2 regions of the Yersinia fenwicki genome follow, and region 1 is predicted to be linked to the other one. Evidence: predicted binding sites of a transcription regulator. Region 1 holds the regulator's gene; the other holds the start of a gene.

Region 1 (15,007 bases):
AATCATCCCGGCCATACTGAAGAATGAGTCGGTGAACAACAGGCGTGAACCGCGCTGACGTCCCTCATACATGTGGGTAATCAGGAAGGTACCTATCGACATGGTTATCCCGCTGACGACGCCGAGAATAAACATGCTGATGGAGAAGATCATTAGATTATGGCCAACCATTAATCCGGCAATGGCGATTAACATCAGAATGAAACCAAAGACTAACTGACGTTTTAATGGAATGATTTCCATCAACCAGGCATTCAGGAAGATAGAGATCAAAATACCGGCATTAAGGAAAGTGAATGTGTTACTCATACTGGCAATAGGCAGATTGAAATACTCTGCGATATTTCCCATCACCATCCCGGTGACAATAACTAACGCACCGGTCAGCGCGTATGAAAAGTAACTGATCCAAGTGAGTCGAAGGCGATTGCTGTTATTCATAGATGGAGCCTGTGTCAGCATAATGTTAAGTCAATAATAGTAAGAGCCTATATAAAAAGCGCTAAAACCATTTCTGCACTGAGGCGGCGGATCCTAGCACAGGCATAGTCAGTTTTTGTGATTTACATTCAATTTTTAATGCAATGAGTGGGACACGATTGCGAAAAATAGTGAGGTGTCACAATTTGCAGTGGAGATGCATTGATAAATATTCTGAATATGACAGGAGATGAGGATATTTTGAGTCTGTTTTCACACAAGGAAAGAGTGGCAGGAAGATGCATGTTACTCAGCGGAGAGTTTACATAAATACTATTTTTTAGGCGGCATAACTGACTCGCGCATGATAATCGCAGGTGGGAAACTGGCATTGGGAATCAATGGGTTTATTAGCAATTGAGTGGCATATCGCGCCATTTCTACAATGGGAAAATGTAAGCTGGTTAATGCCGGGCGGACAAATGGGGCGCGCTCGCCACTGTCATAGCAAAGCAACGAAATATCCTGTGGGACTTGCAAGTGATGCTTATTGATAGCGAGCAGAGCACCAATAGCCATTTCTTCGTTACAACAATATATAGCGGTGGGGTGGGGGGGGCGCTTGAGAATCTCATCTGCACGCTGATAGCCGCTTTCCAGGTCATAAACCCCTTCCACACAAGCTACCGGATCTAAATCGGCTAATTGCATCGCATCGATAAAGCCTTGACGACGCAATTCACTGGAATGGCGCTGCGCTGAACCACTGATACAAGCAATGTGGCGATGGCCAGCATCAATAAGTACCTGTGTTGCCATTTGGCTGGCACGGCGATGATCAAACGTAACACAACGGGCTTCCAGACCGGGAACCAGTCTATCCAATAAGACAAACGAACGGCCTGCTGCCGCTAACTGATGTAGCTTTTCATCACTGAGAAAACGGACATGCAGAATTAATCCATCGCAACGTAGGTTATACAGGCGCTGAATAGCCTGCCATTCCTTATCTGCGTTATCCCGCCCCTGAGTGACTAACAGCTGTTTACCCTGAGATTCGGCTTCAGTTTGGACAAAATCCATCAAAGCCCCAAAAAAACCTCCACGGTAGGATGTGGTCACTAACCCCAGCGTATTACTTTGGCTGGAGGCCAGTGCCCGTGCGGCAGGATTCGGGGTGTAGCCCAAAACTGCGACCGCTTGTTCTACTTTTTCACGCGTTTGCGCTTTAACATTGGTATCACCATTGACCACGCGGGATACCGTAGCGCGGGATACCCCGGCTAATACCGCGACGTCTTCCAGTGTGACCATTGCTGACTCCAATCCCCTTCATACTTGAAGTTGCAGGGGGAACTGCAACTCCAATTACGTAGAGTATAAAATGAATGAATGTTACAAATCTGCGAACTGCGGCAAGTAAAGTTTATTTACCTGAAGAACATCTTCTAGTAGTGGCTGAGCAATACTGGCGTTCCCAATCAGTGGATTGGTCACCAATGCTAACAAAGCACTACGGCGATCGCCGTGCACTGCAGCTTCAATCGTCAGACGCTCATAGGCTTTGACTTGCTGGGTTAGCCCATGCATGGAAACCGGTAAAGGGCCAAAAGTCAGTGGGTGTGCACCTTGCGCATCAACAATACAGTTGGTTTCTACCACGGAACCATCAGACAAACCACGAATCGCACCACGGTTTGTCGTATTCACAACTAGTTGCGTACCTAAATTATTATGAATTGCACGAATAAGTTCCAGTGCTACTTCAGAATAAAATGATCCACCACGGAAACTGAGTTGTTCCGGTTTACTATCCAGATGTGGGTCAGCGTACAGATCAAACAACTCTTTTTCTACCTGCATCACTTGTTCTGCGCGGGTGCCGCGTTCAGCTGCTGCAGCCATTTCTTCTGCCAGCATATCTTGTGTCTGGTAGAAATAGCGATGATAAGGGCAGGGGATAGCACCCATTGCTCGCAGGAACTCCGGTGGCCATGGTGCTTCTTTGATGTTGTTCATGGTCAGTGAAGCTCCGTCACACAACATGTTTAGCACATCTGCGGTGACGTTTTTACCCTGCTGGAGCACTTCATGCACCCATACCATGTGATTTAGGCCGGCAAAACGCAGCTGAATATCTTCATAAGGCGCATCCAGTAACTTTGCAATCATATGGTGCATACTGATCGGAACATTACACAGGCCAATAATCTTCGCTTTGCTATAGCGGGTTACTGCTTCGGTGACGATACCGGCTGGGTTGGTAAAATTGATTATCCAGGCATCCGGTGCCAGCTTTTCAACTTTCGCTGCAATATCTAGCATAACCGGAATAGTACGGAGCGCTTTGGCAAAACCGCCGACCCCCGTGGTCTCTTGTCCGAGTAAGTTATATTTCAAACCCAAGCGCTCATCTGCCGCCCGTGCCGGGAGTTGGCCGACACGGAATTGTGTCAGAACGAAACTGGCACCTTCAATGGCGGTATCCAATGAGAAGTGAACACTAACTTTCACCTGTTCCAACCCGTGACGATCCAGCATTCTGCGGGTCAGTGCGGCAATAATCTCCACTTTTTGACGGCCTAACTCGACATCAGCCAGTGCCAGTTCGGTAACTGGTAGTTGGTCAATTCGCTGAATTAATCCATCGACTAGCTCAGGGGTATAACTACTGCCGCCGCCAACAATGGCAATTTTAAAGGTTTTCATATTTGGCCTCCACATGAGTAAATTATAAATGAGAGCGCTCTCATTTGAGAGAAGACTAACGATTAACCAAAAACAAAATGGGATGCTGCTCGCAAAAATGACAGCCTTAGATCAAGGAAATAAGCAAGACGTGATCCCGGTTGCAGAATTTCAGCATTGTCTGAGATTGGGTAGATGATTTAGTTTCGCTAATTAATATCTACGATGCGGTTTAATGGCCGAAGTAGTGAGTTTTCTGCGAAAATGCCTATTCTGTTACGTAAATAACCGTAAATGGGTGGCATTGAGCGGGTCAGCTCTCTAGAATCAAAGCGCTTTTCCGTTGTTCGCATCCCACAGAAAGGAACCGTTAATGTTCAAACGTACTTTAGTGACCTTCATTGCAATTTGCTCCCTAAGCGCCGTGGTGCCCGCAGCTTTAGCCGCCGGTGAACCTCATGTGTTGTTAACAACGTCGGTTGGGAATATTGAGTTGGAACTCAATAGCCAGAAGGCACCGGTTTCAACACAGAATTTCGTTGATTACGTCAACAACGGCTATTACAACAACACTATTTTCCACCGCGTTATCCCCGGTTTTATGATTCAGGGCGGGGGCTTTACTGCCGATTTCAAACAAAAGACGGCTAAAACGCCGATCAAAAATGAAGCAGATAACGGCTTGCGTAACCTGCGTGGCACCATTTCCATGGCCCGTACCGCAGATAAAGACAGCGCCACCAGCCAGTTCTTCCTCAACGTGGCAGATAATGCTTTCCTCGATCATGGCCAACGTGACTTTGGCTATGCCGTGTTCGGTAAAGTGGTTAAGGGGATGGATGTGGTAGAGAAAATCTCTCAGGTTCAGACAGAAAACGTCGGGCCATACCAAAATGTGCCGGTGAAACCGATCACTATTCTGTCGGCAAAAGTTTTACCTTAATGATTTAGTCGTCAGCCTTCTTCCCCGAAGGCTGATATACCCTGCTAACATCCCATCCTCATCAGAAATTAATCCTTTTGCCTGACCAGGTTGCATATAATCAATTATCTGTCTCAGTTGGGGGTAACGGTTTATGAGTGAAGCATTGCTTATCGCGAAGGCACAGCCGGCAAAGGATTTAGTAATTTTATCGGCATTAGCAAACCGTCATGGCTTGATTACTGGTGCGACAGGTACGGGTAAGACCGTCACGCTACAAAAAATGGCCGAGCAATTTTCCCGCATTGGCGTGCCGGTATTTCTGGCTGATGTGAAAGGCGATTTATCCGGTATCGGTGCTGAAGGTGTTGAGTCTGAAAAGCTGCAAGCAAGGTTGGCGGCTATTGGGGTGTCAGACTGGCAACCCCAAGCGTGCCCGATTGTGCCTTGGGATATTTTCGCTGAAAAAGGCCATCCAATCCGAGCCACCATTTCCGATCTTGGCCCGTTACTGCTGGGACGTTTGCTTGATCTCAATGACGTGCAAAGTGGTGTACTGCAATTGGTATTTAAAATTGCGGATGACAACAACCTACTGCTGCTGGACATGAAAGACTTACGCGCCATCGTGCAATTCGTTGGCGATAATGCAAAACAGTTCCGCACCCAATACGGCAATATTACACCCGCCTCGATTGGCGCTATCCAGCGCGGTTTACTGACTTTAGAAGAGCAGGGCGCTAATCAATTTTTTGGCGAGCCGATGTTGGACATTCACGACTTGATGCGAACTGACAGCAATGGGCAAGGGGTTATCAATCTGCTGGCCGCTGACCGTCTGATTAATCAACCAAAACTGTATGCAATTTTTCTGCTTTGGTTGCTAGCTGAACTTTTTGAGCAATTACCTGAAGTGGGTGATGTCGATAAACCTAAATTAGTCTTTTTCTTTGATGAGGCCCATTTGTTGTTTACCGATGCCCCGACTGCGCTGGTGGATAAAGTTGAGCAAGTGGTACGGCTGATTCGCTCTAAAGGGGTTGGCATCTATTTCGTGACACAAAACCCATTGGATATTCCTGATAAAATTCTCGGCCAATTGGGCAATCGTGTGCAGCATGCTCTACGTGCCTTTACTCCACGGGATCAAAAGGCGGTTAAATCTGCGGCACAAACGATGCGCGCTAACCCGGCATTCAGCGCCGAACAGGTGATTACCGAGCTGGGTGTTGGCGAAGCACTTATTTCCTTCCTTGATGAGAAAGGGCGGCCCAATATCGTTGAGCGCGCTATGGTGATTGCCCCGCAATCTAAAATGGGTGCACTGGACACTGCAGCACGTAATCACGCGATCAATCATTCACCACTGTATGGCCGCTATGAAGAGAGGGTGGATCGCGAGTCGGCTTATGAGAAGTTATCAGCAGGTGGCTCCTCCACCTTGGGAGACGCGGCTCCAGACGGTTCGACAGCTCCGCAGCAGCCGAGTAGTCAGGGCGGCGGATTGATGGATGGACTGAATGATTTGCTATTTGGTTCTACTGGCCCACGTGGTGGCAAGCGTGATGGTATCGTTCAGACTGCGGCTAAAAGTATGGCACGCGATCTGGGACGACAAATTTTGCGCGGTGTTCTGGGGTCAATTACTGGTGGGCGCAAGCGCTAACCTGATTTTTTGGATATGAAATGCTGTTATTGATCGATAATTACGATTCGTTTACCTACAACCTGTACCAGTATTTTTGCGAGCTGGGCGCAGAGGTGGTGGTTAAACGCAATGATGAAGTACAACTAACTGATATTGAAAAACTATCACCTTCTCATTTGGTTATTTCCCCCGGTCCTTGTACCCCCAATGAGGCCGGGATCTCCCTGGATGCTATTCGTCATTTTGCTGATAAATTACCCATACTGGGCGTATGCTTGGGTCATCAGGCACTAGGGCAGGCTTTTGGGGCGCGTATCGTGCGGGCGCGACAAGTGATGCATGGTAAAACGACAGCAATTCGCCACAGTGGGCAGGGTGTTTTCTGTGGGCTTAATCAGCCGCTAACGGTTACCCGTTATCATTCTTTAGTGATTGCCGCCGATTCATTGCCTGATTGTTTTGAACTGACCGCATGGACAGAGCAGGACGGAGTGATGGATGAGATTATGGGTATCCGCCATCGCACCTTGCCACTGGAAGGGGTGCAGTTTCATCCGGAGAGCATTCTTAGCGAGCAAGGCCATCAATTATTAGATAATTTCCTTAAAAATTAATCTGTTGAGATCTACTTTGTCCATTGGTTGATTTTTTGTTTGCTTGGTTATGATTTTTTATGCATATTTTATGATTATATTTTCACGTGTCATAAATTGGCAGCTCAATGGTTTATTAGGATGGACAGCGTAATGGCAGATAAGTTAGCAGTAACTCGCAGTACATTTGATCAGGTTATTTTGCCTGTTTATGCGCCTGCGCAGTTTATCCCGGTAAAAGGGAAAGGTAGCCGCGTGTGGGATCAACAAGGTACGGAATACATTGATTTTGCAGGTGGAATTGCGGTTACTGCATTGGGTCATTGCCATCCTGCACTGGTGGCAGCATTGCATCAGCAAGGTGAAATGTTATGGCATACCAGTAATGTATTTACCAATGAGCCAGCACTGCGTTTGGCGCAGAAACTGATTGCAGCAACCTTTGCCGATCGGGTGTTTTTCGCCAACTCGGGTGGTGAGGCGAATGAGGCGGCGTTTAAGTTAGCGCGTCATTACGCCATTGAACGCCATAGTCCTTATAAAACTAAAATCATTGCGTTCCATAATGCATTTCATGGGCGCACGCTGTTTACTGTATCTGTTGGTGGGCAGCCAAAGTATTCCGATGGGTTTGGCCCAAAACCGGCGGATATTATCCACGTGCCATTTAATGATCTGGCGGCGGTAAAAGCCGTCATGGACGACCACACTTGTGCAGTCGTGCTGGAGCCTATTCAGGGTGAAGGTGGGATTACTGCTGCCACGCCTGAGTTCCTACAAGGGGTTCGTGCGCTTTGTGATCAACATAAAGCGCTGTTGGTATTTGATGAAGTGCAAAGCGGTATGGGGCGCAGCGGTAAGCTGTTTACCTACATGCATTATGGTGTGACGCCAGATATCCTCACGACAGCTAAAGCTCTGGGGGGCGGGTTCCCTGTCAGTGCGATGCTGACCACAGAGGAAATTGCATCGGTGATGGCGGTAGGCACGCATGGCACCACCTATGGCGGCAATCCTCTCGCCTGTGCGGTTGCAGAAGCCGCGCTGGATGTCATTAACACCCCTGAGGTACTTAATGGTATTGAACAGCGCCACGGCCTATTTGTGCAAGCTCTGCAAGATATCAATAACAAGTATCATGTGTTCAGTGATATCCGCGGCATGGGGCTATTGATTGGCGCTGAATTAGCACCGCAATACCAGGGGCGCGCGCGCGAGTTCCTGACAGCCGCGGCAGCGAATGGCTTGATGATCCTCAATGCCGGGCCAGATGTGTTGCGATTAGCACCTTCGCTGGTGATTGAGCAAGAAGATATTCAGCAAGGTATGGCGCGTTTGGAACATGTGATTGCTAGCCTGGTGCAAGGGTAAATAAGCCCGTGGAGAGATTTTAACCTCTCCACTTTAGGCGCTTCTCTGTTACTTGCCCCGACGCCAAATACCGTGGTGCGGTTGTTGCTGCCATGCCAGAGATGAAACGGTATGCATTACGCTGAGATGTGACAAGATGCGTCGTAAATTGCGTTCCGATTCAGATATTTGTGTATCAGGGTTGATATCTGACATTTGAACAAAATCGTTATTCCCCTCACTATTATCCGACTCCAGCCGTTGCTGGCATTGCTGAATCGCCATCTCACAAAGCTGTAAATATTCTTCCGCCAATTTTACAGTCAGCTGAATGTGGTGTTTATCTGATTCCAGCGGTGATTCTTCTAATGGATAGGCGCGAGTCAGGATAGTCATCTCATTGATATGCCCAACAATAAGCTCGCTATGGGTGGCCCATAGGCGCATGTCGGCTAAATATTTTGAGTTAAATCCTGGTTCCTGCATGGCCTGATTGAGTGAACTCAGAACAGCATTGCTGGCTTTGTTCACCTGAATGCGTTCATAGGCGAGCTGCCCAATATCTGGGTTTGGTTTCAGTAGGATGCGTAGAATCTTCTGATAACTCTCTAGTGCTTGATGCGCATTCTTTCGTAGCAAACCGCTTTGCCACTGTGGCCACAACCATAGTGCGCTGGCGAAGGCTAATGCACAGCCGATTAAGGTATCCAGCAATCGTGGAACTAAAAAGTCGGCACCCTCTCCGGTCAATAACTGCAAGATATACACTGTAGTGATGGTTCTAAAGATGACTGACCAGCCATAGTTTTTGCGTTGAACCAGATAGGCGACCAGTGTGATGAGCAACATGATGCTCAGCGTAGTCCCTTCCGGCATTTGAAAATGCAGTAGGGCCGCTGCAAGTAACAACCCAATCAGAGTACCTAGAGCTCGGTGGTGAATCCGAATTTTAGTGGCGTTATAGCCGTTCTGCGTCACCAGCATGATGGTGAGTAAAATCCAATAAGGTTTAGGCAGATGGATCAGACTACCGACATAACTACCTGCTGCCAGCGTCACGCCCATGCGGCCTGCATCACGCAATGCACTGGATTTAAATGATAAATAGCTGACAAGTGCGGGCCAGAATGGTTGAGGTAGTTGGTTGCACATCAAATCGCGTTCATATTGCGGGCGCTGGTCACTCAGAATCTGGATAATGTGGCTGATATGGTAATAGCAGAATTGTGCCACCGGATTATCTGGATGTTGCTGGGCAACTTCTTCCAGCTCGACCAGAGCATCACCGGCACTGAAATGAGTCTTCGCGCGGTGGTGATAGAGAATATTATCGGCGATGGTGCGCATTTGTGTTGAGATAATCTGCATATTACGCTCAAGGATGGCCTCTATCGAACTTTGCTCTATCAGTTCTTCCGCCTTTTCTGACTGATTCATCGCCGCAGTGATATGTTCCTGCAAATCAAGCGCCATCTGGAAGAGAATCAGTAGCCGCTTTTGCTCTTTTTGGGTGGCATTGTGTAGCAGGTTAAACTGTTGATAAAGTTGGTTAATTTTATCCATAATGCCTTGCTGTCTATCCAGCAGGGCTTGCATCATCTTTTCCGCTTTCTGGCGCTGACGGAGCAAAGAGTACGCAGCATCGCAATAATCGGCCAACAGATGGTAAAGCTGACTCAGTGGTTCGCGGATGGGTTGGTCTTTACATAACCGAAACCATAGCCAGGTAAATACCCCGTACCAGAGGGTCCCCACAGCACACATCAATGGTGCTTGCCAAATAGGCGCACGACCTACCATGCTGAGACTGAAAATCGCGGCGATCAATGCGGCTGGGAGCAGCCGGCCATTGAGCTGGCTGATGGCACCACTTACCCCCAACATTAATGCGAGACCAAGCATCACTACCGGCAATGGGATATCCCACAGCAGTAATTGTTGAGTCAGAAAACTACTGAAAGTAAAGAGCGTTCCGCCGACAATCAGCCGCCGGAAGAAATATTGATGGGGAGTATCGAGCGAAGCAATATTACAACAGGCCGGTATCAGAGAGAACATCAACCCCAGCCGCAATTCACCAAAGGCAAATCCCAACGCCGCCGGTAAGCAGAGAACCAGTGTTTGGCGGAGCGCATAATTAACTTCAGGATGATAAATAAGCCGTTGCCATTTCATATAGGCCCAGAAATTTATTAATTACACAAAATAATACCCTAAATAATTCGAGTTGCAGGAAGGCGGCAATTGAGCAAATTCCCAAGAGTCTACTTACTGTAAGCTCAACAACCAGTAAGTGACTGGGGTGACAAATCGATCTGGAACCGATTTGAACACTGTTTGCAGCGGCCTCGAAGAGGCGAGGCCCATGGACGGGCCGAGTAATGAAAGCAACCAACACACATGCAGCTTGAAGTATAACGGGTATAAATGAAGAAAACCGGTGCCGAGGTAGCGGCACCGGTTTATAGGGAATTAACGAGTGCCGTAAACGACAATCGTTTTACCGTGTGCGGAGATCAGATTTTGATCTTCCAGCATTTTTAGTATCCGCCCCACAGTTTCGCGGGAGCAGCCAACTATTTGACCAATTTCCTGGCGAGTAATCTTTATCTGCATCCCATCTGGGTGGGTCATGGCATCAGGTTGTTTTGCCAGATTAAGCAGCGTTTGTGCAATGCGTCCAGTCACATCAAGGAAAGCAAGGTTACCCACTTTCTCAGATGTTATCTGTAAGCGATTCGCCATTTGTGAAGACAGGCGCATCAAGATATCTGGATTGACCTGAATTAACTGGCGGAATTTTTTGTAAGAAATTTCAGCCACTTCACAGGCAGTTTTTGCTCTGACCCAGGCACTACGTTCTTGGCCTTCTTCAAATAATCCAAGTTCGCCGATGAAATCTCCCTGATTTAGATAGGAGAGAATCATCTCTTTACCTTCTTCATCTTTGATAAGCACCGCAACGGAGCCTTTCACGATGTAGTAAAGCGTTTCGGCCTTTTCACCTTGGTGAATTAGCGTACTCTTCGATGGATATTTGTGGATATGGCAATGAGACAGGAACCATTCGAGAGTCGGGTCTGTTTGTGGCTTGCCGAGAACCATTCGCTGTTATCCTCTGTTGTTATCGCTGCCTAACTTAACAGGGCTCAGAGTTCCCTGTACGGCGTGCTTATAAAATACACTTTCTCTTAGCATATTAATTTGCTCAACTGCCGAAAGGTATAGCCAAGATACGTACCGGATAGAAACCCTTCACTGAGTATTGAGAAGCTACCCTATTTAATTCTAAAAACAATACTTTCGGTTCTGTTTGTAGCACAGGATGAGGCTAGTGTCTTGTGTTGTATCGCTTCAGCATGATGAACATCGGGTTACATTGCCAGTTTGTAAATGAAAGCGTAGTCTGAATCGGAAAATTTAACCGGGAGCAAGAGTTATGCAGGCACGTGTAAAGTGGGTTGAAGGGCTAACATTTTTAGGTGAGTCCGCTTCAGGTCATCAAATTTTAATGGATGGGAATGCTGGAGACAAAGCGCCAAGTCCGATGGAAATGTTGTTAATGTCGGCCGGTGGCTGTAGTGCAATTGATGTCGTTTCTATCTTACAGAAAGGGCGTAACGATGTGCGCGATTGCGAAGTGACGTTAACGTCCCAGCGCCGGGAAGAAGCTCCGCGCCTGTTTACGCAAATTAACCTGCATTTTATTGTCAGTGGCAAAGGCCTGACGGATAAAATCGTTGAGCGCGCGGTTGAACTCTCGGCCGAGAAGTATTGCTCGGTTTCTTTAATGTTGGGGAAAGCGGCGACCATTACCCATAGTTTTGAAATCCGTGACATCGCGTAATTAACCCCTTCGTATTTGAAGCTGCAGGGTTGTTAGCTGCACTCGCTCACCCGAATCACTTACTTATGTAAGCTCATCGGGATGAGTTCGCTTGCCGCCTACCTGCAGCCCCAACTACTTTGGGTTGGGATAGCGTCAAATTATTTTTTCTTTCCAGCAATTGCTTTACTGCGGCTTCAAGGACGAAGGATTAACCGATTTTTTTACCTTCCAGCAATTGCTGCACCAACGGTGCCATAATCAGCTCCATTGCCAGCCCCATCTTCCCGCCGGGTACGACCAATGTATTGATATTGGAAATAAACGACCCTTGCAACATTGCGAGCAAGTAGGGGAAATCGATTTGATCCAAACCTCTGAAATGAATGACGACAAAACTTTCATCCAGTGACGGAATGGCTTTGGCGGCAAACGGATTTGAGGTATCAACCGTCGGAACACGTTGGAAGTTAATATGGGTGCGTGAGAACTGTGGCGTAATGTAATTAATGTAGTCGTCCATAGATCGCACCACCGAATCCATGACCGCTTCACGGGAATGGCCGCGCTCGCCGGTATCACGGACTAATTTCTGAATCCACTCCAGGTTGACTATCGGTACCACGCCGACCAGCAAGTCGACATGTTTTGCGACATCATGATGTTCGGTCACGACCCCGCCGTGCAGACCTTCATAAAACAGCACATCAGTGGGTTCCGGCAACGCCTCCCAAGGGGTGAATGTGCCTGGGATCTGGTTATAGGGCACGGCTTCATCATAGGTATGGAGATACTTACGTGAGCGCCCGGTTCCATGCTCGCCGTATTGCGACACACTCTCTTCTAACTGACCAAAGTCATTGGCTTCTGGGCCAAAATAGCTAATATGTCGGCCTTGATCCCGTGCCTTACGGATGACGGTATCCATTTCAGGACGGGTATAACGATGGAAGCTGTCACCTTCAATCTGCGCTGCGCGGATATTCAATTGCTGAAAAATTTTGCGAAATGCCAGACTGGTGGTGGTTGTCCCTGCGCCACTTGAGCCGGTGACGGCTATAACCGGATGTTTAATTGACATATTAGCTGTAACTCCATGGGGTGAGATCCTCAGTGGGCGGGCTTAAACGGTCTATTTTTTCTTGTTAATGGGTATTTTTAGGGCAAAGTGCCCGGCTTGTCACCCTGATTTTACTTAGAGAATAGGGTGACAACGCAGGGGTTATGGTTGCTCTTCGGCTCCGGCACGAAAGGCACCGCGCGGCATGATATTGATGGTTTCGTGTAACTCTGACCAAACTAATACGGCCTCACCACTGGCTAATTGACGGCGCACGTCTTCGACTTTTTGTGCCAATGACCGCTCATGTTCGCCGTAGTCCGTGCCTTCACGTAGCACAAAGGCTTCCAGCAGATTATCCAGCGTTTCGCTGTCGACTTGCTGCCAGGGGATGATCATGACTGTTGCTCCAAATAGGGGGAAAGCCAGGCTGGAATACGTTGTTCCAACCACATTTGTGGATGTTTTAATGAGCCACTGACAAAACCGACATGGCCGCCATGCTCCGTTAACTGATAATCAATATTGTCCGGTAACTCGCGTAGATTCGGGATGACCTCGGCCGTCATGAATGGATCATCTTTGGCATGAATGATAAGCAGTGGAGTCGTAATTTGCGGCAATAACGGTAAAGCGCTGCAACGTCGATAGTAATCCAGTGCATCATTGAAGCCATGTATTCTTGCCGTGATGACATCATCAAACTCTTTGATTCGCCGCAATCCTTTCAATTGAGGCAGATCCAACGGCAGGCTTCCGGGGTAATGCAACAGCTTGCGGGTGGCATTTAACTTCAGTTGGTTCAACAAATAGTGCTGATAGACGCGAGAGAAACCTTGTTCCATACGATTAGCACAAGGTTCAAGCATCAGTGGTGCAGAAACCACCACGGCTGCCTCTAATAAGCTCTCTTGTCCTTGAGCGGCCAACTGCCCTTGTTCAGCCAAATAGAGCGCCAGCATATTGCCACCCAAAGAGACGCCAACCGCAGCGGTGGGAACCTGACCATAGCTCTCCCGCAACCAACGCAGAAAGAATCGGGCATCTTCTGTTTCACCAGAATGATAAATACGTGATTTACGATTAGGTTCGCCACTGCATCCGCGAAAATGCATCACCACACCCAGCCACCCTTTATCTTGCCAGGCGCGTAGCAAGCCATGGGCATAGGGGCTGTAAAAATTTCCTTCCAGCCCGTGGAATAGCACGACTCTGGGTTTATCCCGTGCCAGCTCGGGGTTTTCACTCCAGGCCAGATCGACAAAATCCCCATCGGGCAATTCCAGCCGTTGCCAAAAAGGTTGCAGTTGAACCCGCCGCCTGACCAGCCGTGGCAGCAGCGTTTGCAGATGTGGGTTGCTGGCACCGGCCAGCGGACGAAATATTTCATGCATATGGTGAATGGAAATCATGTTGTTGCTCTTGTGTGATCAATAGCACACTGTTAGCTTCATGGGTATATCGCGCATCATTTTGGGTGAGAGGCACCCGTCTCATGGAACTGAGTTTATTTCTTTCAATGGTAGGTTTTCTCTGGGTTGCCGCTATCACTCCCGGCCCAAACAATATGCTGTTAACTTCAGCTGGGGCCAATTTTGGTTTTATGCGGTCTATCTGGTTGATGTTAGGCATTATGTTAGGCATGCAAAGCATGCTACTGCTGGTGGCGTTTGGTGTCGGTGGCCTGATTCTGATCTACCCTTCTTTGCACTTAATTCTGAAAATCCTGGGTAGTCTTTATCTGCTATGGCTGGCATGGAAAATTGCCACTTCGGCCTATGAAAAATTAGACACCAATGTTGCTCCACCAAAACCGCTGCGTTTGTATCAAGGATGGTTATTGCAGTTCCTTAACCCAAAAGCCTGGCTGATGGGATTAGGATCAGTCGCCAGCTTTAGCATGGCAGGTGCAGCCTATAATCATTCCATCTTAATGATCAGTCTTGGTATGTTTATGGTGAATCTGGTGGCCGGTATCATTTGGCTGGGTTTTGGAACATTGATCGGTCGTCTGTTACGCAGTCGCCGGGCATGGTTTACCTTTAATATCGCGATGGGCTTGCTGACGGCGGCCTGTGTGTTGCTTATTTGGCATTGATCATACTCGTTATACTTCAAGCTGCATGTGCGTTGGCTGCTTTCATTACTCGACCCATTAATGGGCCCCGTGTCTTCGAGGCAGCTGCAAACATTATTTAGAGTATTAACCGTGGGGTTAATTAATGGCTTATAACTATTTTCATGTGGATGCGTTTATCGGCACAGGGTTATCCGGTAACCCTGCTGGCGTGTATTTACTGAAAAAACCGCTGTCGGCAGCACAGATGCAGTGTATCGCTGCGGAAATCAATTTGCCGGAAACCAGCTTTGTCTGGGATGAAGGAGATAAATCGGCAATCCGTTGGTTTACGCCAGAACGTGAAGTAGATTTATGCGGCCACGGCACCTTGGCGGCGGCGCATGTGATGTTCAACGTGGTCAACCCCGGTTTGCACGATAT
Region 2 (15,007 bases), 300 kb from region 1:
ATGGATTTCGCCGGGCTGCTCTTGGATGATTTTAAATCCTCACTGAAATATCTGAGTGAACATCCATCTCTTGGAGGCGAGGCAAGTCAGAATAGTTTTAGCCATACATAAACCGGATAGTGGTCTTTATTCTGATTATTAACCTTCAAGATGGCGTTATGCCCGCAAATAAGGTGGATAAATTATGTCGAATAATAGCTCCGGGACAGGTAAATCCGCTGTTCCCGTTAAAAAGCTGAGTATCGCTACACTAGCGATCATGAATATTGTGGCTGTAGTTAGCCTCAGGGGATTACCCGCTGAAGCCGAATATGGCTTGAGTTCAATTTTCTATTATCTGTTTGCTGCGGTATTTTTCTTAATTCCTGTCTCACTGGTGGCAGCGGAGTTAGCCACAGGTTGGCCTGAAAAAGGCGGGGTATTTCGCTGGGTTGGCGAAGCATTTGGTCCGCGGTTAGCTTTTCTTGCCATGTTTATGCTGTGGGTTGAGGTCACCGTCTGGTTCCCCACCGCACTGACATTTGCCGCGGTATCACTGGCCTTTATTGGCCCAGAACAAAGATGGGACGAGGCCCTGTCTGCCAATAAATTCTTTGTCTTGGGAATAGTGCTATTTATTTATTGGCTCGCCACCTTTATTGCCTTTAAAGGCGTCGATACATTCGCCAAAGTTTCAAAATGGGGCGGTATTATCGGTACGATTATTCCTGCGGTAATTTTGATTGTGTTGGGTTTTTCTTACTTAATTGGCGGTGGGGCCCCACAAGTAGAATTAGCCTGGGATCAGGTGGTTCCCGACTTTACCAACTTTGATAACGTAGTGCTGGCCGCCAGTATTTTCTTGTTCTATGCCGGTATGGAGATGAATGCCATCCATGTTAAAGATGTGGATAACCCGAATAGAAACTATCCTATTGCTATTATGTTGTCCGCTGTCGGGACGGTACTTATTTTCGTATTAGGAACTCTGGCAATCGCCTTTATTATTCCACAGTCTGAAATTAGCCTGACGCAAAGCCTATTAGTGGCTTACGATGATATGTTCAAGTGGGCGCATTTGGAATGGTTGGGGCCAGTGGTTGCTTTTGCTTTGGCTATTGGCGTGTTGGCGGGGGTGGTGACTTGGGTTGCTGGCCCATCTTCAGGTTTGTTGGTAGTGGCGAAAGCGGGCTATTTGCCACGCTGGTGGCAACATACCAATAAGAATGGCATGGCGACCCATATTCTGCTACTACAGGCTCTGCTGGTTTCCTTGTTGGCAATACTGTTTGTAGTATTACCTTCGGTGCAGGCGGCGTATCAAATAATGAGTCAAATGACCGTTATTTTATATCTCATCATGTATATGCTGATGTTCAGCTCTGCTATTTATCTGCGTTATAGCCAGCCGAATCGTCCACGCCCATATCATATTCCCGGAGGGGCAATTGGCATGTGGATTATTGGTGGAGCGGGGCTTATTGGGTCAATTTTGGCTTTCGTATTCAGCTTTATTCCCCCCAGCCAAATTACAGTAGGCAGTCCAACAGAATATGTCGGCATTCTGATCGCCAGCACGCTGTTCTTTGTTGTGTTGCCATTCTTGATATATATCGTTCGCAAACCCCACTGGCGTGATGCCAATAGTGATTTTGCCCCATTTACCTGGCAAGCAGAAAATAGTCATCCAGGTATTCCGAACACTTCGGCGACACATACCAATGACGTCACTGCGGCGGCAGCAAAAGCGCCGAAAAGTTAACGTTCTTCCTCTTCATGCAGGGTGGTTTCGGCCCCCTGCTCAATAATATTTAGTGTTGGAGTCAGTGTTATGACTATTGACCTAGCTCGCCTGAATCAAGTTGTAAAGGATAGTTATTCACAATATTCCACCCTCGCCGGAGGGGAGAATGCCAGCTACATTCCTTATCTGGCCAGTGTTCCCAGTCAGCTTGCTGGGTTAGCTATTGTCACGATTGATGGTGATATTATTTCACAAGGTGATACCGATTTTCGTTTTGCCTTGGAATCTATTTCGAAAGTGTGCTCTCTTGCCTTAGCGTTAGAAGATATTGGTCCGCAAGCTGTGCAAGACAAGATAGGCGCAGATCCTACCGGTCTACCTTTTAACTCGGTCATTGCGTTGGAGCTGCACAATGGTAAACCTTTGTCGCCATTGGTAAATGCAGGAGCGATGTCGACAGTAAGTGCGATTAAGGCCAGTAATAGAGAGGATCGCTGGGCACGGATTTTGGATATGCAACAGCAACTGGTTGGTGCGCCAATTGCACTTTCTGATGAAGTTAACCATTCAGAACAAACCACCAATTTTCATAATCGTGCCATTGCATGGCTGCTTTATTCGGCTCAGGCTATGTACTGCGACCCGATGGAGGCTTGTGACGTATATACTCGTCAGTGCTCAACATTGCTTAATACTATTGAACTGGCCACGATGGGGGCAACCTTTGCGGCAGCGGGAGTCAACCCGGTGACTAAAAAGCGGGTGCTGACGGCCAGTAATACGCCATTTATTTTGGCTGAAATGACCATGGAAGGGATGTATGGCAGCTCTGGAGATTGGGCATATACCGTGGGTTTACCGGGTAAAAGTGGTGTCGGTGGCGGGATCCTGGCGGTCGTGCCGGGTGTCATGGGCATTGCGGCATTTTCGCCGCCTCTTGACCCGGTAGGCAATAGTGTACGTGGCCAAAAAATGGTGGCATCAGTGGCGCAACAGTTGGGATATAACCTCTATAAAGGTTCGCTTTAATCTCTAATAGCGGCCCTGCGGTGCAGCAGGGCCAAATTAAATATCGTAACTAGCTTAAATCAATATCTTTATGGCCGAAAAACCACGTCAGAATAAAACCCGCCACATATGATATGAGAAGACCAACCACGTAAACCATCATCCCGGCAAAAATCCCCTGGGCCGATGTCATGAGTGGAATAGACACCAATCCCGATGGGCCAAATACCGTATTCAACCCAACCGGCAGCCCCAACCAGGCAACCAGACCGATAAAGAAGCCGCCTACAGCACCACCTAAACACGCCGTAATAAAAGGTTTCAGGCGCGGCAATGTCACACCATAAATAAGTGGCTCACCAATCCCTAATAACCCTGGGAAAATGGCCCCTTTAATCTGTGTGCGCAGGATGGAACCTTTTGGCGAACGGGCATATAGTGCCAGTGCTGCACCCACCTGGCCCGCTCCTGCCATCGCCAGAATAGGGAATAATGAGTTGAAACCTTGTGCGTCCATTAAGGCAAAATAGACCGGAACAAAACCTTGGTGAATACCGAACACCACGGCAATTAGGAATAAGCCAGCCAGAATCGCGGTGCCGAACGGGTTACCATTTAAATGCATAAACAGCCATGACATGCCCTTAAATAGCTCGCCCCCTACTGGCATGATGGCAACGAAAGTGATTGCACCTGTAATCAATAACGTGATTGCCGATGTCAGAATCATATCCAGATTATCGGGAATAAAACGACGCACTTGCCGCTCAATCCAGGCACCTAACATACAGGCCAACAGAACGCCGATGATATTGCCGCGTGGGTCAATCGCCAGGCCAAAGAAGCTTTCCATCCCGCCGTAGTAGCCGACAGTGCCTTCCGGCACATAGCGTAAAATAAACAACGAAGCGATAATTGCGCCGTTAACCCCTGTCCCGCCAAAAGCTTTCTGTGTATTAAAGCCAATCAAAATGCTGAGAAAGGTGAATAAACCGATACTGAATACTTTCATGTAAGCAATCAGCGCCGCCAACCACGGGGATTGAATCACTCCATCCAATGCCAGTGTTTGCTGGAGCAATGTTGCGATCCCCAACAGTAATCCTGCGGCAATAAATCCGGGAATGAGTGGGGTAAATATGGTGGCGAATTTGGTCAGAAAATTGTGAACAGTACTTTGTTGTCTCGCTTTCATTTGTTGTTTTGTCTGGCTGGCCAGTACATGCAAATCTGCATCCTGAGTACTTTCATGTTGCGGCTGCGGTTCAGAACTCAGCACTTTATTCATCATCTCACTGGCAGTTTGAGCTTTGCCCGGCCCGAGAATGATTTGTAACTGATCATCGCCGTTAACGATCCCCATTACTCCGGGTATCTTTTTTAAGCTTTCATGCTGTATGAGTTGACGATCTTTTAAGGTCAGGCGCAGTCTCGTCATGCAGTTTCCACAGACGATGATATTCTGACTCCCACCAATCAAGAGTAAGATCTGGTCTATCGTAGTGCTGGTTATTTTCGCCATGTTTATACTTTGATCTCCTTAAGCGCTTTACGGATGAATCCTTTATTTTTTATAAGGATATCGGCAGCTTCTTCTGCAGACATACCACTCAGAATCATCATAATGGCTGTTTTGCAGTGACGGTTACATTCATCAAGTGCAGCTTGTGCCTCCTTGGGGGAGCACTCCGTCGCTTGAACAACAATATCTACCTGACGTTGCACCAGCTTGGCGTTTGTCGCCTCAACATCTACCATCAGATTGCTATACACTTTCCCACTACGAATCATTGCGCCAGTTGTCAGCATATTCAGAATTAACTTCTGTGCAGTTCCTGCTTTCATCCGTGATGACCCCGTGACAATCTCAGGGCCGACTAGCACCTCAATAGCGATATCTGCCGCTTTACTCATTTCGCTATTCTGATTACAAGAAATCGCCACTACACTAGCCCCAACACTACGGGCATAGGCCATCGCCCCCAGCACATAAGGTGTGCGACCACTGGCTGCAATTCCAACGAGCACATCTCGTGCATTGAAATGTAGGTCTCGCAGGTCTTGCTCACCCATTTCGTGGCTATCTTCTGCATTCTCAACCGCTTGTAAAATAGCTGTATTGCCGCCAGCGATAAGGCCGACGACCATTTCTCGCGGCGTCCCATAGGTTGGCGGGCACTCACTAGCATCCAGAATTCCCAGTCGCCCGGAAGTACCAGCCCCACAGTAAATTAATCTACCGCCGTGCGCGAAAGACTCGGCGATAAGCGAAACGGCTTGGGCAATCTCGGGCAGTTTTTCCTCAACTGCAAAGGGCACCTTTTTATCCTCATGATTGATAATCTTGAGTATCTCCAGTGCTGAAAGAGTATCAATTTGAGCACTGGCAGGGTTTCGGCTTTCCGTAACCATTGAGCTTAGATTAATTGTCATGGGGACTTCCTTTTATTTAAATTATCGGCGATGTTAAGTAATTAATTATTTATTAAACGTGATATATATCACGGTAAAATCTATTCTAATTACTGGGGTTATGAGGAATAAATACAGATAAAATAGAACAAATAAATAAATTATCTTCATTACATTTATGCAGTTACACCTTAGTCATGAAAGGTATTTGGCTGGAATAATCTTTTATCTTTAACGGGAAATCTTTGATGTCGATTTTGAATGAAATAACCTGGTTACTACCTGAACTGGCTGAAAACCAAAAAAAAATAGCGAAGTGCATTCTTGATAATCCGGAGTCTATTCTCAGTATATCTTCCTCTCAGTTTGCAGAGGATGCAGGCGTCAGCCAATCTGCGATTGTCAAATTTAGTCAGAAGATTGGCATGAAAGGCTTTCCAGCACTAAAAATCGCCATCAGTGAAGAATTAAGCAGAAATAACTTATTTAAATCCTATCCACATAAAGCGCTACACAATTCTATTTCATCCGAAGATTCATTGATGGTGATGGCGCAAAAGCTTGCGCATGAAAAGATGGCATCAATTATGGAAACAACGCGGAAAATTAATTTTTCTGTTTTCCAGCAAGTGATCTCGCTCATTAATACTGCTCAACGCGTACAAATAGTGGGTATTTGGGGGTCAGGACTTACTGCAAAAGATCTGAGCTATAAATTACAAAAAATAGGCATAATGACCCTGGTTGAAGCCGATCTACATGTGCAGATTGCGGCAGCACTCACCCTCACACCCAAAGATGTACAGATTGTTCTTTCTTTCACCGGCAGAAGAAAAGACATGAGAATTGCTGCAACAGTTGCTAAAGCGCAAGGAGCAACTGTCATCGCGATTACTGGCAGTAAAGTCTCGCCGTTGGCTAAGATCGCTGATTATGTCCTTGAAAGTATTTCGGATGAAAATGAGTGGCGGAGTTCTTCAATTTCTTCCCGAACGGCCCAAAATACCCTAACTGATCTGATATTCTTGGCACTGATGCAGCAACGGAAAGAAATAGCTAAACCCTTGATTCTAAATGCCAGTATGACAATAAACAATTTGGATGACTGATGTGAGGGCATATCAATTCATAAATTTAAGGTAATGAAGGTAATGAAGGTAATATATTTTAATTATCTCATTGCCCTATGCTACTTTCAGTTTTTTATTTTTATCAGAAATTACCTACAAACTCTCGTTGCCATTAGATGATTATATTTACACTAATTTATTAATAAGTATTCCTGATGGTAATAAGTTATTCCTGGCTTTACTGCCTTGTATAGTGGGTTTACGGAAATGAATTCACAAAAAATAAGTGTTATTATTCCTTATTCGAGTAAAAAGGCGAATCAATCAACTGTGATAATTATCACTTTATTGTGCGAGCTAAAAAGTAAAATCGCCCGACTCACATAACTAATGGAGGAGTTAATGAAAAAATTAATACCTGCGATTCTCTTATTTAGCACCTGTGCTTATGCAGATGTTATTCCAGATGCACAACTTAAAGATATGTGGTCGTCGCCAAAGATATCTGCTGAAAAAGTCATTTCAAAAATGAGTTTTGAAGAAAAACTGGGGCAAATATTAATGGTTGATATTCGTTCCTGGGGGCATGCGGATAACAGCGATAAAACAGCATTCATTGAAATTAATGAGGCTGTTAGTAAGATGATTCGCGATTATCATTTAGGTTCTATTATTCTTTTCCGTGAAAACCTGATTGATACTCCACAAACAGTTACGTTAATTAATAATCTTCAAAATGCGCGCAGCAATCTCCCTCTATTTATTAGCACCGATCAGGAAGGAGGGTATGTCACCCGGCTACGTGTGGGTACTGAAATGCCAGGAAATATGGCACTAGGGGCTACTGGATCATCTAAGTTTGCTCAGCAGGCCGGAAGTATCCACGGTTATGAATTATCTAGCTTGGGTTTTAACTTTAATTTTGGCCCCGTCGTTGATGTTAATAATAACCAGAATAACCCTGTCATTGGCGTGCGTTCATATTCCAATGATCCGGTGCTGGTTGCGGAGTTAGCCCGTAGTTATATCAGTGGCATTCACAAATACAATGTACTCACCTCACTCAAACATTTTCCAGGCCATGGGAATGTCACCTCGGATACACATTTTGCCTTGCCAACGGTCAATATTGATAAAACTGCATGGCAGCAAGTCGAACTGAAACCCTTTGTTGAAGTCATGCCAGTTACTGATGCAATTATGACTGCCCATGTGGTTGTGCCAGCTCTGGATAATTCAATGTTAACAAATATTAAGGGCGAAAAAGTGGGCACTCCAGCCACATTATCAAAGCCCATTCTGACTGATATCTTACGTAATCAGCTCAAGTTTGATGGCTTGATCCTGACAGATGCTATGGATATGGGCGCGATTACCAGTAACTTTGAACGTAACTGGTCTATCAAACAGGCCATTATGGCAGGTAATGATATTGTCTTAATGCCAATGGAAATTAAAAATCGTGCCAGTATTAAACAACTCGATGCACTTTATGATTATTTAAAAATCGAAACCGTAAAAGATCCTGAGCTTAAACAGCGTATTGAGGACTCAGCCCAGCGAGTCATTTACACCAAACTGAATAAGCGTATTTCTCCTGAACCGCATGATATTGCTATCGCGGAAAAAGTTGTCGCATCAAAAAATCATAAGAATATTGAAAACTTTATTTCTGAACAGGCTATCACGTTAATCAAAAATGATCATGTTTTACCTTATCGAGTAAAACCACAAAATAACATAATAGTATTCTCTGACGAGAAACCACGCAACGAACTCATTACTAAACATCTTCATGAAATTGCTAATAAATTTAATGTTAACTTTACCATTAAAGATGAAGTAATAAAACTGGATAAAAGTGAGGCAAGTTCTCAATATATCGCCGAACAAATTAAAGGCCAGGATATTATTATTCTTGCTACATACAATCTTAAAGTCGAACCAATTAATGCGCAGCGAATCATCGATGAAGCCAATAAGGCTAATATTTCTTTAGTCGTTATATCAAGTCGTAATCCTTATGATATTGCTTATTTATCCGGTGTAAGGGCTAATATTGCTATTTATGGTATTACGGGGTTCGATGTAACCAATAATGTACGAAACAGTTTAGAAACTAATATCCGTAGTGGGCTAAGAACGTTATTTCAGGGGCCAAAAGGGACATTAGATGTATTGGCAGAGCCACATGGGAAATTACCAGTAGATATTAGAAGTCCTGATAATAGCCAGATACTCTATCCACGTGGTTATGGATTAACGACGTTATAAAATACGGAAGGTGAAAATGAATATCTTAAAAGGAATGGTGGTTTTCAGCACACTAGCAATGTGTTCGCCCGTATTAGCAGATGAATTTGAAACTGACTATGACCAGGAGATTTATAAATTAAATAAGAGAATTCAGCAAATAGAAAATGAAAAAAAAGAAATACAGGATAAGTTAAGGCAAAAATCCTGGAACTTCGAAACTTATGTTGGTGCAGAACAAGAGATAGACAGTGATGAAAGTTGGAAGTTTATTAAAGGCAGTATGGCAACCTCACCTTATGTTGGAGCCTATATTTACCAGAATGACTCACTGTGGCTATATGACGTTCAGTTTTTAAAAACATATCTGGATAATAATCCAGAGTATGATCGTACTCGTTGGCAGGCAGGGGTCACCAGAACTTTTCCTTTCACCTACGATGGTAAGAGTGGTAATACGAAATTACGCTTAGGCTACCGTAATGATAACTGGCATTATCCTTCAATAAGCAATCCAGCATTGGCCACTCCTGAGTACAAGGGGGATGTTCGTAAAGGTGAAGAGCGGCATGAAATTTGGATCCGTCCACAGGCATATTATCAATATTCTGAGAATCTAAGTTTTAACGCCAGTTTCTCATTTCGCCTGATTGATCGTAAATTAGACTATGCTCGTGCTAAAGGGAACTATGGAGTATATAAACGAGATTGGAGCCAAATCAATGAGCATTTTGCTGGCACCAATATCATCTTTAATCAGAAAAACTCACTCTGGTTAAACTATTTATACATTGATGAGCAATTGGTCAATACGCTTTATAATAAAGAGCATTTCTTATGGGGAATTTACCGCTATAAGTTTGATAATGGTCTTATGTTTATGCCTTATACGCGTCTGGCCTTGGTTAAAGGATCGCAGAGTTTTCGTGACTCGAATAATCATGAAACTATACATAAAGAAAAGAATCGCAGTCGCTATGGTTTACAGTTGCTCTATCCGTTAACGAAGCAGACTTCAATTTTTGCTGACACCTATTATCGCCCTGAGCAAACCTGGACTAACAACAACAAAACCAGCAATAATTTTTGGTTTTGGGCTGTGGAGTTGAGGCATAATTTCTGATACTTAATAAGAGATGTCAGAACATCAATTTATTAATAGTGAGAGACTAGGGATGGGGTATTTCCTGCGAATATTATTATGTCTGTATGGACTATTTATTATAACTACTGGACATGCCAGCGTTACGCAAAAAGTTATTTTAGGCATTGACCAGGAAAATGTTTATGGGCCACTGCTTAAAAATAAGCGTATTGGCTTAATGGTCAACCAAAGCTCGATTAATAAGGAAGGACGTCATACCATCGATAAATTGTTATCCGAGCAAAATAAATTCCATTTTACAGTGACAAAGTTATTCTCTGTTGAGCACGGTATCCGCGGGAATGCAGATGCCGGACTGGGGGATGATAATCACATCGATAAACCGAGCGGTCTTCCTATTATTTCTTTATATGGAAGAGATAAAGATGGGCGAATGAGAGCACATCCCACTGAAGCGCAGTTATCTGATGTTGATATCGTTATTTATGATTTACAGGATGTTGGTGTTCGTTATTTTACCTACACTATTTCTATGCATCATATGTTAGAAAGTCTGCAGGAGTCTCATAAACAGTTTATGGTATTTGATCGTCCGAACCCGCTCGGAAATCATGTTTATGGCCCAATTCTTGAAGAGGAGAACATTTCTGGTATTGGTATGCATCCTGTCCCTATAGTGCACGGGCTGACGTCTGGAGAGTTTGCTCGTATGATAATAAATGAGGGCTGGTTAACACATTTCAATGATTCTAATTGGCAGGCATTTGGTATCAAAGCTTACCAGTTTCCTCCCGAAGATTTGACTGTTATCGCCATGGGCAATTACACACATAATTCGCCTTATTCATTGCCAGTAAGACCTTCGCCAAATTTACGCAGTGATTTGGCTATTCAGCTTTACCCTTCTTTGGGATTATTTGAAGCAACCAGTGTCAATATGGGCCGAGGTTCAGACTATCCCTTTGAGCAGTTGGGTTTCCCATCCAAGAAGTTTTATATTAACACCTGCTATCACGTAGATATTAACCAGCAGAAGACAGGGTGGCCGCAAGCGGGCAAAGAAGTGTGTGGCGAAAGATTTAATGCCGCCAATATAACTGAGATTAAGCCGACGATACGTTACTTTGTTGAATGGTGGTTTAAATTTAAAGATGCGGGTTATTCCATGGTGATCCCAACTCAGATGGAAGCAAATTATCTGGAACATCAGGAGAAGTATTTTCTAATACGACCAACATGGTTGGCTAAATTAGCAGGTACGCGCAATCTGGTTAAATTAATGGAAGAGGCAGACAAGAAGAAATTAACTATCGATGAAACCGTGAATCATCTGGAATCTAGCTGGCAGCCCGATCTTGATAATTATCTGAAGTTACGAGAGAAATATAAAATTTATCCTTAAATCCTATTATTTTTCTTTGACGTTGTGACAGCTGCCCCCCTTTTTTATGATGATTATCTTGGGTAGTGCAATCATTCATTCAAACCAAATAAAAAGGAGTCAGATGAATGCTCATCTGACTCCTTACAAATTTGGTGGCCCCTACTGGACTTGAACCAGTGACCAAGCGATTATGAGTCGCGTGCTCTAACCAACTGAGCTAAGGGGCCAAACTTGGACGCTGATTATACGGTAGTTTTTATCCTGCGGTCTAGAGCTGATAAATCAGATGGATGTTTTCTGCGCAAAATTAAGGTTTTTTACGGACATAGCAGCTAACGGCGCATGAATATTGGTCTTAAGAAGGGCCTGAATGGCCAAAAAGAAAAACCCCGGCAGGCCGGGGTTTTTGTGTGCTTGTCACGGCAACCGACGATTAATCGTCAAGGAAGCTGCGCAGCACTTCAGAGCGGCTTGGGTGACGCAGTTTACGTAGTGCCTTAGCTTCTATCTGACGGATACGCTCACGGGTGACGTCGAACTGCTTGCCCACTTCTTCCAGAGTGTGGTCAGTGTTCATATCGATACCGAAACGCATGCGCAGAACTTTCGCTTCACGCGCGGTCAGGCCAGCTAACACGTCGTGAGTGGCAGAACGCAGACTCTCAGAGGTGGCAGAGTCCAGCGGCAGTTCCAAAGTGGTATCTTCAATGAAATCACCCAAATGTGAATCTTCATCATCACCGATTGGGGTTTCCATTGAGATTGGCTCTTTCGCAATCTTCAATACTTTACGAATTTTGTCTTCCGGCATTAGCATGCGTTCAGCCAACTCTTCCGGCGTTGGCTCGCGACCCATCTCTTGCAGCATCTGGCGCGAAATACGGTTGAGTTTGTTAATGGTCTCAATCATATGCACCGGAATACGGATGGTACGTGCCTGGTCCGCGATAGAGCGGGTGATAGCCTGACGAATCCACCAAGTTGCATAGGTTGAGAACTTATAACCACGGCGGTATTCGAATTTATCTACTGCTTTCATCAAACCGATATTGCCTTCCTGAATTAAATCAAGGAACTGCAAGCCACGGTTAGTGTATTTTTTCGCAATAGAGATAACCAGACGTAGGTTAGCCTCAACCATTTCTTTCTTGGCGCGACGCGCTTTCGCTTCACCAATAGACATACGGCGGTTGATGTCTTTCACTTGCTCAATGGTCAGGCCGGTTTCTTCTTCGATCTGACGCAGTTTTTGCAAGCTACGTTGCACATCGTCTGAAACATCTTTCAGTTTTTCAGACCATGGCTTACCCATAGCAATTGCAGCTGCAAACCAAGTATCGCTGGTTTCATTGCTGGCAAACAGGGTAACGAAATTCTTCTTCGGCATTTTGCACTGTTCAACACACAGTTTCATGATGATACGTTCTTGAGTACGAACGCGGTCCATCATGGCACGCATGTTATTGACCAGATAGTCGAACTGCTTCGGTACCAGGCGGAACTGTTTGAACACTTCAGAAAGCTTCAGGATCTCAGCAGCAGCATTGGCGTGGCTACGACCATTTTTCTTGATTTCCAAACGTGCGTTTTCGTACTGCTCACGCAATTCGCTGAATTTCTGGCGTGCCAGCTCTGGATCGATGCTGTTGTCGTCTTCTTCTTCTTCTTCGTCTTCATCTTCGTCGTCGTCATCATCCATTTCTTCAGTGGATAATTCAGAACCAACGTGAGTTGCAGTCGGCGCAATATCTTCTTCGGCGTTTGGATCAACAAAGCCGGTGATCAGGTCAGATAGACGGGCTTCACCCGCCTCAACGCGATCATATTGTTCCAATAGGTAAGTAATCGCTTCAGGGTATTCAGCCACTGAGCACTGGACCTGATTGATACCGTCTTCGATACGTTTGGCAATATCAATCTCGCCTTCACGCGTCAATAGCTCAACGGTACCCATTTCGCGCATGTACATACGCACCGGGTCGGTTGTACGCCCGATTTCGGATTCAACACTGGACAACACCTGTGCAGCAGCTTCAGCCGCGTCATCGTCGGTATCAGTGGTGTTCTCGGCCAGCATTAAATCATCGGCATCAGGGGCTTCTTCCAGCACCTGTATGCCCATGTCATTAATCATCTGGATGATGTCTTCGATCTGATCGGAATCGACGATATCTTCCGGCAGATGGTCATTGACCTCAGCATAGGTCAGATAGCCTTGCTCCTTACCACGGGTGACAAGTAGCTTCAGCTGTGACTGCGGGTTTTGCTCCATAAGACGGTATCCACACTTCAGAGTATTTGGGTTGGTGTCGGTCGGCGAAACCGCCAACAATAGCATTTGGGGCTTTTTTTTGTCGCCGCTGCCCGCCATGACGGCATATTGTGGGGATTTGCCCCCACATTTATCGGCAATTAAGCCGTTGGGTGTTTCATTTTTTTCTGGCTAACGCCAGATTCAAAGACCAAAGCTCTTTACGTTCTTCGGCGTTTAATCCATGAGTACGATCACGCGCTATAAGTGTTTCCTGACGTTGCTCCAATATGGAGTCATACAGGCTGGTTAGCGTGTCGACAAAAGTCTGTTCAACCATGTCCTCAACAATCATGTGGTTCCATGTTGCGAGAGTTTCAAGTTGTTGGCTGAATTTATTATCACGATACCGTTCTAATAACTGCCCGGTTGTCAGCCCTGGTTGGGCTAAACACGTCTCAACCAACTCAATAAATAACGGTAAACCGGCCAACTTGGCTTGCTCGACACCTTGTAGTGAGGGGATGAGTGTCGCCAGTTGTGGGTTTTGTACCAGTAGCCCTATAAGTATACGCATGGTTGTGCGTTTTAGCTGGGGAGGCTGGTAGGTATTTGCATTTTCAGCCTGCTTTGGCATCAGCTTATCGAGCTGGCTGTCATCAAGCAGACCCAACTTATTACCGAGTTGCTGGCGCAGGTATAGCCGTAAGGTTTCACCAGGCACCTGACTGATTAATGGAAGTGCCAGTGTACTTAACTTAGCGCGCCCATCTGGGCTGCTCAAATCCACCTGTGGCATTAATGTTTCGAACAAGAAGGTTGAGAGTGGCTGCGCCTCCTCCATCCGCTGTTCGAATGCATCTTTCCCTTCTTTGCGTACCAGAGTGTCTGGATCTTCGCCATCAGGCAAAAACATAAAGCGTAGCTGACGCCCATCATTTAGATAGGGCAACGCTGTCTCTAATGCGCGCCAGGCGGCATCTCTACCGGCACGATCGCCGTCATAACAACAAATTACGTTGTCCGTTGCGCGGAATAATAATTGAATATGTTCCGCAGTTGTAGCTGTACCCAGTGAGGCAACAGCATAATCAATACCAAATTGCGCCAGTGCCACTACATCCATATAACCTTCCACGACGAGTAGCCGTGTTGGGTTAGGGTGGCTCACTTGCGCTTCATACAAGCCGTATAACTGGCGGCCCTTATGAAATATTTCTGTTTCTGGGGAGTTGAGGTACTTCGGCACTCCGTCACCCAGAATTCGCCCGCCAAAAGCGATAACCCGCCCGCGTTTATCGCGGATGGGGAACATAACACGTTCACGAAAACGATCGTAAACCCGCCCTGTATCATTAGTCACCAGCATCCCGGCATCGTTCAGCGCGGTACGGCTTTCACCATCGCGACCAAAACGTTTTAAGGCGTTGTCCCAACCTGGGGGGGCAAAACCGATAGCAAAATGTTGGATGATTTCTTCACTCAAACCGCGATGTTTAAGATATTCGCGTGCCTGATTAGCATTCTGGCCTTTGAGTGATTGTTGATAGAATGCACTCAGGCTTTCCATCAGTTGATAAAGACTTTGTCGCTGATGGCGTTCTAACTGGGTGGTGCCGGTTCCTGCCTCGTAAGGCACTTCCAGCCCGTGCATGGTGGCTAATTCTTCAATACTTTCGACAAACTCAAGCCTGTCGTAATTCATCAAGAAATCAACAGCATTGCCATGCGCACCACAGCCAAAACAGTGGTAAAACTGTTTTTCGCCGTTAACGGTGAATGAGGGTGTTTTCTCATGATG

What was found. The regulator CRP, encoded in region 1, controls carbon source genes, mostly activating them, when cyclic AMP is high. The targets are predictions, from matches to a motif close to ATGTGANNNNNNTCACAT.
Positions count from the first base shown of each region.
Region 2: the regulator CRP is predicted to act here: its motif matches at 6,542-6,559, upstream of ACF3VQ_RS02605 (glycoside hydrolase family 3 N-terminal domain-containing protein).

Region 1 is NZ_CP170755.1:260,874-275,880, forward strand. It holds gene tsgA (MFS transporter TsgA) at 1-441, opposite strand, end outside; gene ACF3VQ_RS01050 (LacI family DNA-binding transcriptional regulator) at 754-1,734, opposite strand; gene ACF3VQ_RS01055 (6-phospho-beta-glucosidase) at 1,816-3,129, opposite strand; gene ppiA (peptidylprolyl isomerase A) at 3,482-4,051, shown strand; gene ACF3VQ_RS01065 (helicase HerA-like domain-containing protein) at 4,185-5,696, shown strand; gene ACF3VQ_RS01070 (aminodeoxychorismate synthase component II) at 5,717-6,292, shown strand; gene ACF3VQ_RS01075 (aspartate aminotransferase family protein) at 6,425-7,642, shown strand; gene ACF3VQ_RS01080 (YccS/YhfK family putative transporter) at 7,691-9,796, opposite strand; gene crp (cAMP-activated global transcriptional regulator CRP) at 10,094-10,726, opposite strand; gene ACF3VQ_RS01090 (OsmC family protein) at 11,061-11,468, shown strand; gene ACF3VQ_RS01095 (phosphoribulokinase) at 11,659-12,528, opposite strand; gene ACF3VQ_RS01100 (YheU family protein) at 12,670-12,906, opposite strand; gene ACF3VQ_RS01105 (hydrolase) at 12,903-13,901, opposite strand; gene ACF3VQ_RS01110 (LysE family translocator) at 14,003-14,605, shown strand; gene ACF3VQ_RS01115 (PhzF family phenazine biosynthesis protein) at 14,730-15,007, shown strand, end outside.
Region 2 is NZ_CP170755.1:562,024-577,030, forward strand. It holds gene ACF3VQ_RS02575 (glutamate decarboxylase) at 1-111, shown strand, start outside; gene gadC (putative glutamine/gamma-aminobutyrate antiporter GadC) at 185-1,741, shown strand; gene glsA (glutaminase A) at 1,811-2,752, shown strand; gene murP (PTS N-acetylmuramic acid transporter subunit IIBC) at 2,802-4,253, opposite strand; gene murQ (N-acetylmuramic acid 6-phosphate etherase) at 4,256-5,164, opposite strand; gene ACF3VQ_RS02600 (SIS domain-containing protein) at 5,392-6,252, shown strand; gene ACF3VQ_RS02605 (glycoside hydrolase family 3 N-terminal domain-containing protein) at 6,616-8,487, shown strand; gene ACF3VQ_RS02610 (hypothetical protein) at 8,504-9,589, shown strand; gene ACF3VQ_RS02615 (exo-beta-N-acetylmuramidase NamZ domain-containing protein) at 9,642-10,973, shown strand; tRNA gene ACF3VQ_RS02620 (tRNA-Ile) at 11,106-11,182, opposite strand; gene rpoD (RNA polymerase sigma factor RpoD) at 11,389-13,227, opposite strand; gene dnaG (DNA primase) at 13,385-15,007, opposite strand, start outside.